2 regions of the Caballeronia sp. BCC1704 genome follow, and region 1 is predicted to be linked to the other one. Evidence: predicted binding sites of a transcription regulator. Region 1 holds the regulator's gene; the other holds the start of a gene.
The links. Region 1 encodes FliA, which starts transcription of late flagellar genes. Its sites were predicted from a motif close to CTAAAGTTTNNNNNNNNNNNGCCGNTA; they were not measured.
Positions count from the first base shown of each region.

Region 2: the regulator FliA is predicted to act here: its motif matches at 3,664-3,690, upstream of motA (flagellar motor stator protein MotA).

Region 1 is NZ_CADFFT010000001.1:215,543-221,295, forward strand. Features, by position in the region: gene HWX53_RS01015 (tetratricopeptide repeat protein) at 1-1,108, shown strand, start outside; partial or broken gene HWX53_RS27525 (transposase) at 1,140-1,837, opposite strand; gene HWX53_RS01025 (histidine kinase dimerization/phospho-acceptor domain-containing protein) at 1,944-2,174, shown strand; gene HWX53_RS01030 (GGDEF domain-containing protein) at 2,374-3,456, shown strand; gene HWX53_RS01035 (RNA polymerase sigma factor FliA) at 3,461-4,192, opposite strand; gene HWX53_RS01040 (MinD/ParA family protein) at 4,213-5,130, opposite strand; gene flhF (flagellar biosynthesis protein FlhF) at 5,123-5,753, opposite strand, start outside.
Region 2 is NZ_CADFFT010000001.1:489,390-495,142, reverse strand. Features, by position in the region: gene cheA (chemotaxis protein CheA) at 1-1,182, opposite strand, end outside; gene HWX53_RS02290 (response regulator) at 1,238-1,615, opposite strand; gene motB (flagellar motor protein MotB) at 1,716-2,705, opposite strand; gene motA (flagellar motor stator protein MotA) at 2,743-3,603, opposite strand; gene flhD (flagellar transcriptional regulator FlhD) at 4,021-4,341, opposite strand; gene HWX53_RS02270 (glycosyltransferase family 4 protein) at 4,962-5,753, shown strand, end outside.

The DNA.
Region 1 (5,753 bases):
CCGAGCGTTGCGCGTCGGCATTGTGTCGGGCGATCTGAAGGAGCACGCCGTCGGTTATTTACTCGAAAGCGTCGTGAATCATGTCGATGCAGCGCGCGTGGAGTTGCACGCGTATGCGACGCGCGATGTCGAAGATGCGCTGACGCTGCGCATTCGTTCGCGCTTTGCGACGTGGACGAGCCTCGCCGGCATGACGGACGATGCCGCCGCCGCGCGCATCCGCGACGATCGCATCGACGTGCTGATCGATGCATCGGGTCATACGCAGTTCAACCGCCTGCCCGTGTTTGCGCGCAAGCCCGCGCCTGTGCAGGTCAGCTGGCCCGGCTACTTCGCGAGCACGGGTGTGCGCGCGATCGACTACATGCTCGGCGACCGTTACGTGTTGCCGGAGAGCGAGGCTCACCACTTCACCGAGCGCGCGTGGCGGATGCCTGACAGCTATTTGTGCTTCACGCCGCCTGCCGAGCAGCTGGACGTAGGCAACTTGCCGATGCTCGACAACGGACATGTGACGTTCGGCTATTTCGGCAAGCTCGCCAAGATTTCGGATCAGACAGTGACGCTGTGGTCGCGCGTGCTGCATGCCGTCGCGCATTCGCGTCTGTTCATCAAGGCGCAGAATCTCGATCTGGATCACGCCCGCGAGTCGATCGTCGCGCGTTTCGCTGCACACGGCGTCGATGCATCGCGCCTGATCCTGGAGGACCGTTCGCCGCGTGCCGAGTATCTGGCCGCGTATCGTCGGGTGGACATCGCGTTGAGCCCGTTCTCGTATCCGGGCCGCACGACGACGGCGGACGGCCTCTTCATGGGCGCGCCAGTGCTGTGCCTGCGCGGCGAGCGGTTTCTGTCGCACATCGGCGAAAGCATTTTGCATGCGGCCGGTCTGCCCGACTGGATCGCACAAAGCGAAGAGGACTATGTCGCGAAAGCCACGCAGTTCGCCGCCGATGCGTCGCAACTGCAAGCGCTCCGCAGCGGCCTGCGCGCGCAACTCGTCGCTTCGCCGCTGTGCGACGCTCCCCGCTTCGCGAAGCATCTGGAAGACGCGTTGCATGGCATGTGGGCGGCGCACGTCGCGGCCATCGAAGCTGTGGCGGGATAGCCAGCCGGGCGTGAAGGCGTCGTGGATCATGCACGACGTTCTGCACACCGCGCGGCTTCAGGTCATTAACCGCGCGTGGCCAGAACTTCGCGCTTTCGGTTTGTTTCACCCAGAGCCTCGGCCCGCCACGCGGGCCGTCGCGGCCCACGCCCAGCGCCACGTAGATCGCCTTGTTGCGGACTACGCCTTCGTCGCGGATCTTGTCCCGCAGCGCGAGGAACGCCCACGGGATACATCGGCTCGGGCCGTCTCTGTTGACCGTCGCGCACCTCGTCGATCGCCCTGCCGGTTACCGTGCTGACGAAGTCCGCAGTTACTTCGATGCCGTGCATCGCCAGAAGGAAATCGCGGATCTCCCGCGCTACGTGGCGATGATCTTGCCGTCGAAGCCGCCAAAGCGGGGCTCGCCCTTGGCAATGAGCACCGGATGGAAGTTCCCTTCGCGGTCGCGCGGAATCTCGATGTCGAGAAAGTCGTCGTCTGTCGTGAAGCGCTCGTGGCTCGTGCTGTCGAGGTGCGCGCCGTCTTCGCGTAGCCCGTCTCGTAGCCGAGGTGCGCGTCTGCTCGCCGCCTAGCGCGCGCTCGGAAATCGTCTTCTTTTGCGCGGCCAGTTGCTCTCTCATTCGCGCGGTCAAGCGTTGCGGCCACCAGTCGCTGGATCAACTCGGGGTCGGGGCTCAGTCCTTCGCCCGATTCGCTCGTTGTTTCTTTCTTACGTTTGCGTGGCATAACAAGGCTCCTTGGCCGTCAGTTCATGCCTCGAAGAATCGCCGCGTCGAAATAACGGCTGTGCCGCTTCCGACGAACTGGGTGGTGAAGCCTCGTGGATGACGGCATGGACGAATTCCTTGCCATGCTCGCGCATGAGTTGCGCAATCCGCTCGCGCCGCTGCGCACCACACACGAGGTTTCGGTTAGGCTCCACGGCGCTGGCTTCCGCGTGCGCTCCAAGCAACTCGGACGCGCCCGATCGAGATTGACTCGCTCGGTCCGGTCTGCCGAAACAGGCACCGGCTTTACCGGCCATGCTGATTCACCGCTGCTCGGCGTACAGGAAGGCCCTTGATTGCACGCTCTACAACGGCATAGTGAAAGACAAAGGTTTGCTGGTTCGATCCCAGCCGGGCGCGGCAAGTCGCACATCTGTCGCTTCGTCGTCATCCCCCACGAAACTCAAGCAACGCAACGCTTTGCCGTTAACCCTACGGCCGACCGCGCCCATTCCGACCGCGTCGATCGAACAAAAACAAAATCGAGGGGTTCACATGCAGCAGGCCCACCACCCGCCACGCTGGCCTCATGCGTTCGCATGGGCGGCGCTTCGGCATCCCGAACGCGAGCAAGCCACGCTGCGCGTCGTGCTCGGCGCGGCGGTGCTGCTTGCCTATGCTGCGTACGCGTGGTTTAACCCTTCGCGCGATGCGTCGCTGGTCGCGCAAATTGTCGGGCTCTATGTGGTGTACGGCGCGGTCACGCTGCTGATCGTCAGCCGGATGGCGTCGCCATCGAAGAAGCGGCTCATCGTCACGACCATCGCCGATCAGGCGCTCGTCGGCGCCGCGCTCGCCGCAGGCGGCGAAATCGCGCTGCCGCTCTTGTGGGTGGTTTTCTGGTTTCTTATCGGCTCGGGCTGCCGTTACGGCAAGCGCACGCTCGCCGTTTCCTGCGCCACCGCGATGACCGTCATCGGCGCGCTCGCGCTCTGGCAGCCGTGGTGGAACGCTAACCTGTCCGCCGCGCTCGGGCTCGCGTTGAGCGTGCTGGCGGCATCGGTGTATCTGACGGTGCTCGTCGATCGTCTCGGCAACGCCAATCGCGATCTCGCGCGTCAGGCATCGACCGATCCGCTCACGGGTCTCGCGAACCGCTACGCGCTGGAACACATCGTCAATCGCACGATGTCCGACGCCACGCAGGACACCGTCCTGCTTCTGATCGACCTCGACGGCTTCAAGGAAGTCAACGATACCTACGGCCACGCAGTCGGCGACCTGCTATTGCAGCAATTCGCCAACGTGCTCGCCCGCCGCATGTCCAACAGCGACACCGTGGCGCGCCTGGGCGGCGACGAGTTCGTGGTGCTCGCGCTTCAGGCGCAGAGCCGCACGGCCGTCCTCGCGATCACCGAGGGCATTCACACGGCGCTCGCTTCGATCACGTCGGTGGATGGCCGGCCGGTTTCGGTCTCGGCGAGCATCGGCGCGTGCATGCTGTCGAGCGCCGCCGACGCTCGCCACGCCGACATCCACGCCGTGCTGCGCGCCGCCGACCGCGCGATGTATCGCGCGAAAAGTCTCGGCATCGGCAAAACGGTGTTCGCCGAAGCGCGAGACTTCGAAGCCGGCTAGCGCATTACGCCTCGACGCTCGTCCACGACTGCTCGCGCAGCTTCGCGCGCAAACGGGCGACCGCCTGGCTGTGCAGCTGACACACGCGCGATTCGCTCACTTCCATCACCGCGCCGATTTCGCGCAGGTTCAAGCCGCGTTCGTAGTAGAGGCTCATCAGCAGCTTCTCGCGTTCCGGCAGCTTGTCGATGGCTTCGATCAACGCGCCGCGCAGGCTGTCGTCGAGCAGCGCGGACAGCGGGTCCGAACGGTCGACGCAATAACGGTCGAGGAAGGGCTCGTCGTCGGCGGAGCGGTCGAAGTCTTCGTAGTAGATCAGCTGGCTGCCGTGCAGGTCTTGCAGCATCGACTGATATTCGTCGAGCGGCATCTTCATGTGCTCGGCGATTTCCACTTCGCTCGCGGCGCGGCCGAGGTTCTGCTCGACCTTGTGCACCGCCGATTCCACTTCGCGCGACGTCTTGCGCATGCTGCGCGGCAGCCAGTCGTTCGCACGCAGTTCGTCGAGCATGGCGCCGCGAATGCGCTGGCTCGCGTAGGTTTCGAACTGCGCGCCCTGATCTTCCTTGTAGCGGCTCGCCGCATCCAGAAGACCGATCATGCCGGCCTGAATCAGGTCGTCGAGATCGACGCTCGCCGGCATCTTGGCGACGAGCTGAAGTCCGAGCCGACGAACGAGCGGCGCATATTTAGTCAGGACGTCCGACTGTGAGAGTTTGCCTTGGGCGTTGTACATCTGAGTCACCTTAATCTTGATCACATCGACGCCGTACTGGTCAATGCATGACTGGAAAACATCGACGCCATGCGTCCCGTCTCCCGTCCGCCCTTGTCAGCCTCGCCAACCGAAAACCGCGCGTCATTCCGGACCTGCGTCTCGCTCCCTGACGGCGCGGGACGCATCGGCCAATGCAGAAGCTCCGCCGCGATCTGCCGGTAGTCGCGCGCCGCGGCTGTCGCCGGGAACGCTTCCACCACGCAGCGCGAGAGCTCCTTCGCCCGAGTGACGCGCGCATCCTCGGACACATACCCTGCCTGCACGAGCGACACGGCCAGATACCGGCTCGCGACGCCCGACAGGTTGTCGAACGCGACCGCCGCGTCGGCCGGGTTCTGCACGTGATTCACGAGCACGCGGAACTGGCCGATCGCATGGGCGTAGTGCAGACGCTTGATGCACGCGTACGCCTCGGTGATCGCGGACGCGGCCACCCGCGTCACGATGAGAAAGTCATGCGCCTGCGCCGCGAGCGACGAGAGCGCGCCGTATCGATCGAGCTGCGCGTCGATCAGAACGATGTCCGCCTGACCGTCGAGCAGCGCGCGGCACTGCGCGGCGTCGTGGCTGATGCGTTCGTCGCGTGGCGCGGCGAGCAGCGAGAAGCCGAACGGCGTGCGCGTCACCGCGTCCTGAAGCGCTTCGCGGCCCGACATCACCGCGGCGAGCGCTCCTGCGCCCGACGTTCCGGCGAGGCGCGCAGCGGATGCCGCGTTCGCCCGCTCGTCGATCACGAGCACGTCCTTGCCATGCACGGACAGCGCCGCGCCCAGATTCACGACCGCCGACGTGCAGCCGATGCCCGCCGGCCCGCCCGCCACCGCCACCACGCGCGAACCGCCTCGCGTGAGCAGCCTTCTCAGACCTTCGGCCTGATCGAGCACGAACTTATCCAAAGCGGACCTCATGCAGTTCGGTGGTGGCGCGCGCGGACAATGCGGAGAGCAGTGCCGGCACCTCGTCGTCCTGCGGCACGAAGGGCGAACCCTCGCGCGGAATGCAGAACGCGCTCTTGATCAGAAAACGCTTGGTCGCGACGTACAGGTTCTCCGGCACCTTCTGGCCGGTCGAGACGTAATGCACCGGCAGCTTGTAGCGGATGACGGTATCGAGCACGCCGCCGAGATTCGTCGCTTCGTCGAGCTTGGTCAGGATGCAGCCCGCGAGCGGCGGCTGATCGGCCGCGCTCTTGTAAGCCTGCACCACTTCGTTGAGCGTGTCGCCGTGGCTCGTCGCGTTGAGCAGCAACAGGCGCTGCACCGGATGACCCGCGCCGCAGAGCATCGAAATCTGGTCGGAGACCATGCGATCGCGCTGGCTCATGCCGATGGTGTCGATCAGCACGATGTGCTTGTTGCGCAACTCCGACAGCGCGAGTTGCAGGTCGGCGGCGTCTTTCACCGCGTGGACCGAGACGCCCAGAATCTTGCCGAAGATGCGCAGTTGCTCGTGCGCGCCGATCCGGTAGCTGTCGGTCGTGAGCAGCGCGACCTTGCTCGCGCCGAAGCGCATCACGCAA
Region 2 (5,753 bases), 270 kb from region 1:
CATCGCCTGCGTGATGACCAGTTCGCCGACCAGGTTGATGAGCTGATCGACCTTCTCCACGCCGACGCGAATGGAGCTGCCTTCCGCCGATGCCGCTGCGGCCGGGCGCGCTTTCTTCTCGGCGTCGCCGGTGGCGGCCTTCGGTTGTGCTTCGCGTGACGGGATGGCGGCAGCAGCTTGCGTTTCCGCATTCGCCGCCGCCTTCGCCGCTTCTTCTTTGTGCTGCGCCGCGGATGCGGGCGCTTCCTGCGCCTGCGATACGGGCGGCTCTGCCTGTAGCGTGTGTTGCTTGGCTTGCGCCGGCTCGGACGCTGCCGAGGACGCTATGTGATGCGCGTCGCCGCGGCCGATCGTGATTTGCGATTCGTCGATCACGAAGCAGCACACGGCCACGATGTCGTCGGACGAGACGTCCGAATCGAGCCAAAGCACGAGTTCGGCGTCGGTCTTTTTCTCTCCGACGATACTGCCCAGGTTCCCCAGCTCCTCGGTCAAGGTCGCCAGGTCCTTCTCGCCCACCCCCCGTAGCGTAATTTTCAGGTGGGGTCCTGCTTCCGCTGCCGGCGTGCCGGCCGCGGTTCCTGCATTCGTTGCATGGGTTGCATTCGTTGCGCCGTCCGTGACTTCGAAGGCGCCGTCCCAGTTGCCGTCGTCCTCGATGGCTTCGGCGGCTTGCGCGATCACGTGCGAAGGCGGCGCGTTCGGGCCTTCGTAGGCCGGCGCGAGCTCCACTTCGCCGATGACAGCTGGCGTGACCGGCTCTTCGACGACAGGCGCGCTCTGCGGCGCGGCGTCTTCGTTCTTCAGGCGTTCGAGCTTCGCGCAGATCGCGGCGGCGGCGGCCGCATCCGGCTCGGCGCTCGCGCGATACGCGGCGAGTTGGTCCGAGAGCACGTCCTTGGTCGCGAGGAACGTGTCGATCATGTCGCGGCGGAGCACGAGCTCGTTGTTGCGCGCGCGATCCAGCAGCGATTCGAGGATGTGCGTCGTTTCGGTGAGCGCGGTGAAGCCGAACGTGGCTGCGCCGCCCTTGATCGAATGCGCTGCGCGAAAGATCGCCGCTAGATCCTCGGGATCCGGATTCGCGATATCGAGGACGAGCAGCAGTTGCTCCATCTGCGCGAGCAGTTCATCGGCTTCGTCGAAGAAGGTTTGATAGAACTGGGTAATGTCGAGTGTCATGCTTGATTCACCGTCGGCGCGTGCGCGCGAGTTTGTCTTGGCTTTGGCTGTCGCTTCAGTGCTGCGTGTCTTCGGAGAGCGCGGCGACCACTTCGGTCAGCAGGTCCGGATCGAGCGGTTTTTCGATCCAGCCCGTCGCTCCCGCCGCGCGCGCCGCTTCCTTGAACGGCTCGCCGTCTTCCGTGGTCAGCACGAGAATCGGCGTGGCGCGGTAGGCGTGGTTGGCGCGCAGCTCCGCAATCAGGTCGAGGCCGCTCTTTTGCGGCATGTGCTGATCCGTGAGCACGAGATCGAAACGCTCGGCGAGCGCCCATTCGAGCCCTTCGTTGCCGTCGGACGCCACCGTCACCTCGTAGCCCGCCGTCGTCAGCGTGGCAGAGAGGATCTGCCGCATGGCTGCGGAATCGTCGATTGCCAAAATGTTCTTGATCATGTGTCGCCTTTGGGTCTGCGCGTCGCTGCCTCTTGTCCGGATGACGGCGCAAACGTGTGGAGTCTTGAGCGTTTTTTATGCGGATTTGCTCGTTGCACGCTTATTTCCGCGCCGCGCCCGGCACAATCCGGCCGAGCAGCGGCGTCGCGCCGGGCGCGAAGGCGTCCGAAGCGTTATCCAGCGTCGCGGCCGAGCCGCCGTCGTCGCGCAGCATCGACGCTTCCGCGCGGTGGTTCAGCACGATGATGCTGATGCGCCGGTTCTCGGGATCGAGCGGGTCTTGCTTGTTCAGGTTTTGCGTAGACGCGAGGCCGAGCACGCGGAGCACCTTCGCTTCGTCCATGCCGCCCGCGACCAGCTCGCGCCGCGACGCGTTCGCGCGGTCCGCCGACAGTTCCCAGTTGCTGTAGCCCTTTTCGCCGCCCGCGTACTTCACGGCGTCGGTGTGACCCTGCACGACGATGCGGTTCGGCACGTCGTTCAGCGTCCGGCCGATTTCGCGCAGGATGTCGCGCATGTACGGCTGCACGCTGTTGCTGGAGAGCGCGAACATCGGGCGCTTCTGGGTATCGACGATTTCGATGCGCAGGCCCTGCTGCGTCGACTGGATGCGGATCTGCTGCTTGAACTGGTGCAGCGTCGGATTGGCTTCGAGCGCGGCCATCAGCTTGACCTGGAGGTCGTGAAGACGGGCCTGCTCGCGCCGTTCCAGTTCGCCTTGCGCGGCTTTCAGCAATTCCTCGTCGGCTTTCGCGGTCGGGCTTTGCTCGAATTGCGTCTTGCCGTCCGAACTGCGGGCATCGCCCGGATCGTTGCTCGAAATGTCGCGCCCGCCGCCGGTGATGATGCTGTTGTCCATGCCGACGCTCTTGCCGCCGACCATCGCCGCCTTGAGCGGCATGTTGAAGTACTCCGCGATGCCGCGCCGCTGCACGGGCGAGGTCGACGAGAGCAGCCACATCAGCAGGAAGAACGCCATCATCGCGGTCATGAAGTCCGCGTACGCCAGCTTCCACGCGCCGCCGTGGTGACCTTTGCGGCCCGCGACGATGCGCTTGATGAAGATGGGACGGTCTTTTTCGCTGCTCATCGCAGGGCTCCGGTCGGGGTCGCGAAAACGAGGCGCGTCACTTCGCCTTCACCCGGCGCACGTGCTCTTCCAGTTCGGAGAACGACGGGCGCTCCGTGGAGAACAGCACCTTGCGGCCGAACTCCACGGCGATCGCCGGCGCGTAGCCGTTCAGGCTCGCGAGAATCGTCACCTTGATGCACTGGAACATCTTCGTCTGCTCGGCGACGCGCTGCTCCGCGACGCTCGAAAGCGGCCCGATGAAGCCGTACGAAATGAGAATGCCGAGGAACGTGCCGACGAGCGCCTGCGCGATCATTTCGCCGAGGATGGCGGGCGGCTGATCGGCGGAGGCCATCGTATGCACGACGCCCATCACCGCCGCGACGATGCCGAACGCGGGCATCGCGTCGCCGACTTTTTGCAGCGCCAGCGCGGGCGCTTCGCCTTCGACATGATGCGTCTCGATCTCTTCGTCCATGAGACTTTCGATTTCGAACGCGTTCATGTTGCCGCCGACCATGAGCCGCAAGTAATCGGTCATGAACTCGACGATGTGATGGTCCGCGAGCAGCTTCGGGTACTGGCTGAAGATCGGGCTCTTGTGCGGGTCTTCGATGTCGGCTTCGAGCGTGAGCGTGCCTTCCTTGCGCGCCTTCGCGAGCAGCACGTAGAGCAGGCCCATCAGCTCCATGTACACGTCCTTGTTGTACTTGGAGCCTTGGAAAAGCGTGGGAATGACGAGCAGCGTCGACTTGATGGTCTTGACGCCGTTGCCGAGGATGAAAGCGCCGATGCCCGCGCCGGCGATCATCAATATTTCGACCGGCTGTACGAGCGCGCCAAGATGGCCGCCTTCGAGCGCGTAACCGCCGAAAACGGACAGCAATGTCACGAGCGTTCCAACGAAAATCAGCACAGTCGGGTCCTCAGGGTTGGGAATGCGGTACGGCCGGCGCACATGCGCGGTTAAGACTGTTTACGGCACGCGGGTGGAAAACTTTGGGCGGGCTGGCGGGGGCGTTGGCTGCGGGGCGCTTGCCGGTCCGGCCGCTCGTCCGTGTGCGCGAAGGCGTGGATGAAGCACGGGCACGGATCGAAGGCGCGGGGCGGAGCACGGTCGAGTCGCCGCCGCGCGGAGTGCGCCGGATACAGAACGAGCCGGTCGTGGTCATGAGGCGTCGGTAAGGGGCCATCACTGGAGCCGGTCGGCCGAAAACGCCCCATCGAGCCGGTGGCGCGATGGACTCCCCTCGAAGCGCGCCGTCTGATCGATCGGCCGCATTCACGCGACGGCGCGACCTCCTGGTTGCCGTCGGCTTGCTGCGTAGCCCGTTTAACCGATCTCGATCGCCGCATCCGAAAGCGCGACTCGCAGCTCCGCCTGCGCGAGCGCCGGGCGCTTGTCCTTGTCTGCAAGCGAAGCGAGGATCGCGTGGTCGTCGAAGCGAAAGCGGCACAGCACATGGCTCGACGCCGCGATCTTCACCGCCTGCGCGAGCGTCAGCGACGACACGATCTCGGCCACCTCATCGGACAGCCCGAGGCGATGCATCGCCAGGACGCGGTCTTCCCGAAGCAGCCGCTGCGCGAGCAGCACATACGACAAGTTCACCTCGCGGATTTCCGCGAGCGTGCTCATGGTGGTGGCCGTCATCTTTCCCCCGAGTCATTGCATGGCTGGTCAGGCCTAGCGGGAAACGTTTGCTCGGACGCGCTCAGTCGCGACGCGTCCGGCCCCGCTCGTCTTGTCGGCCCGATTTTCCGGCAACGCGCCCATCGCGGGAATCGGAAGAACCTGCCGACGCGCCGACAGACTTTCGCCTGAAATGTTGTAGGAAAAGTTCGTACATGCGCAGTCGAATTTGCTGCGCGTCGGCAAACGCCTTTATCGGCAGCGGCCGGACGGACTTGAGGCCGGCGCGGGCACGTCGCCTGCTACGGGGTGCCTCGCCGCTCGCATTGCCAGTCGAAATCGTCTCCTTCGACCGCTTGAGTGCAATTTTTGACTTCGTAACAGCCGGTGTTTCGCGCTGTAACAAGGTTAAGCGATTGAAAAATGACGTGAAATGCCGCTCTCGATCCCGATAATGAACGTAAGGGATAACCCGGTCGAGAGCCGGGCCGATCTTTGGGCGGCGTGAGCGACACACCGCGGCCCGCCCGAATGGCATCGCGCAACGCTCGACCGGAGCGCCACAGCGGTGTCCACACAACAGCTTTCATGGCCCATCGGCGCCGACCGCGCCTTAAGCGGCCACTCAGGAGAGTCACGTTATGCGAATCGCACAAATTGCACCGTTGCACGAAGCAGTTCCTCCGAAGTTTTACGGCGGCACTGAGCGCGTGGTGTCCTATCTGACGGATGCGCTCGTCGACCTCGGCCACGATGTAACCTTGTTCGCAAGCGGCGATTCGCAAACCCGGGCGACGCTCGACGCGGCCTGGCCGCGCGCCCTGCGACTCGATCCCACGATCCGCGATCCGCTCGCGCCGCACATGCTGCTGCTCGAAACGGTCCGCCGCCGCGCGCACGAGTTCGACGTGCTGCACTTTCACCTCGACTACATGCCGTTTCCGCTGTTCACGCAGCTCGACACGCCGTTCGTGACGACGCTGCACGGCCGTCTCGACCTGCCCGAACTGCAGCCGATCTTCAACACGTTCACGAAGGCGAACGTCGTATCGATCTCCGACAACCAGCGCGGACCGCTGCCGCAGGCGAACTGGCTGAACACGGTGTATCACGGCCTGCCGGACGATCTGCTGACGCCGCAGCCGCACAAGAAGCCGGAATACCTGGCGTTTCTCGGCCGGATCTGCCCGGAAAAGCGCGCGGACCTCGCGATCAAAATCGCTGCGCAGAGCGGTCTGCCGCTGAAGATCGCGGCGAAGGTGGACAAGGTCGATCAGGACTATTTCAAGTCGACGATCGAGCCGCTGCTGTCGCAGGCGCACGTCGAGTTCATCGGCGAGATCAACGAGGCGCAGAAGCCCGAATTCCTGTCGGGTGCCAAGGCGCTGCTCTTCCCGATCGACTGGAACGAGCCGTTCGGCCTCGTGATGATC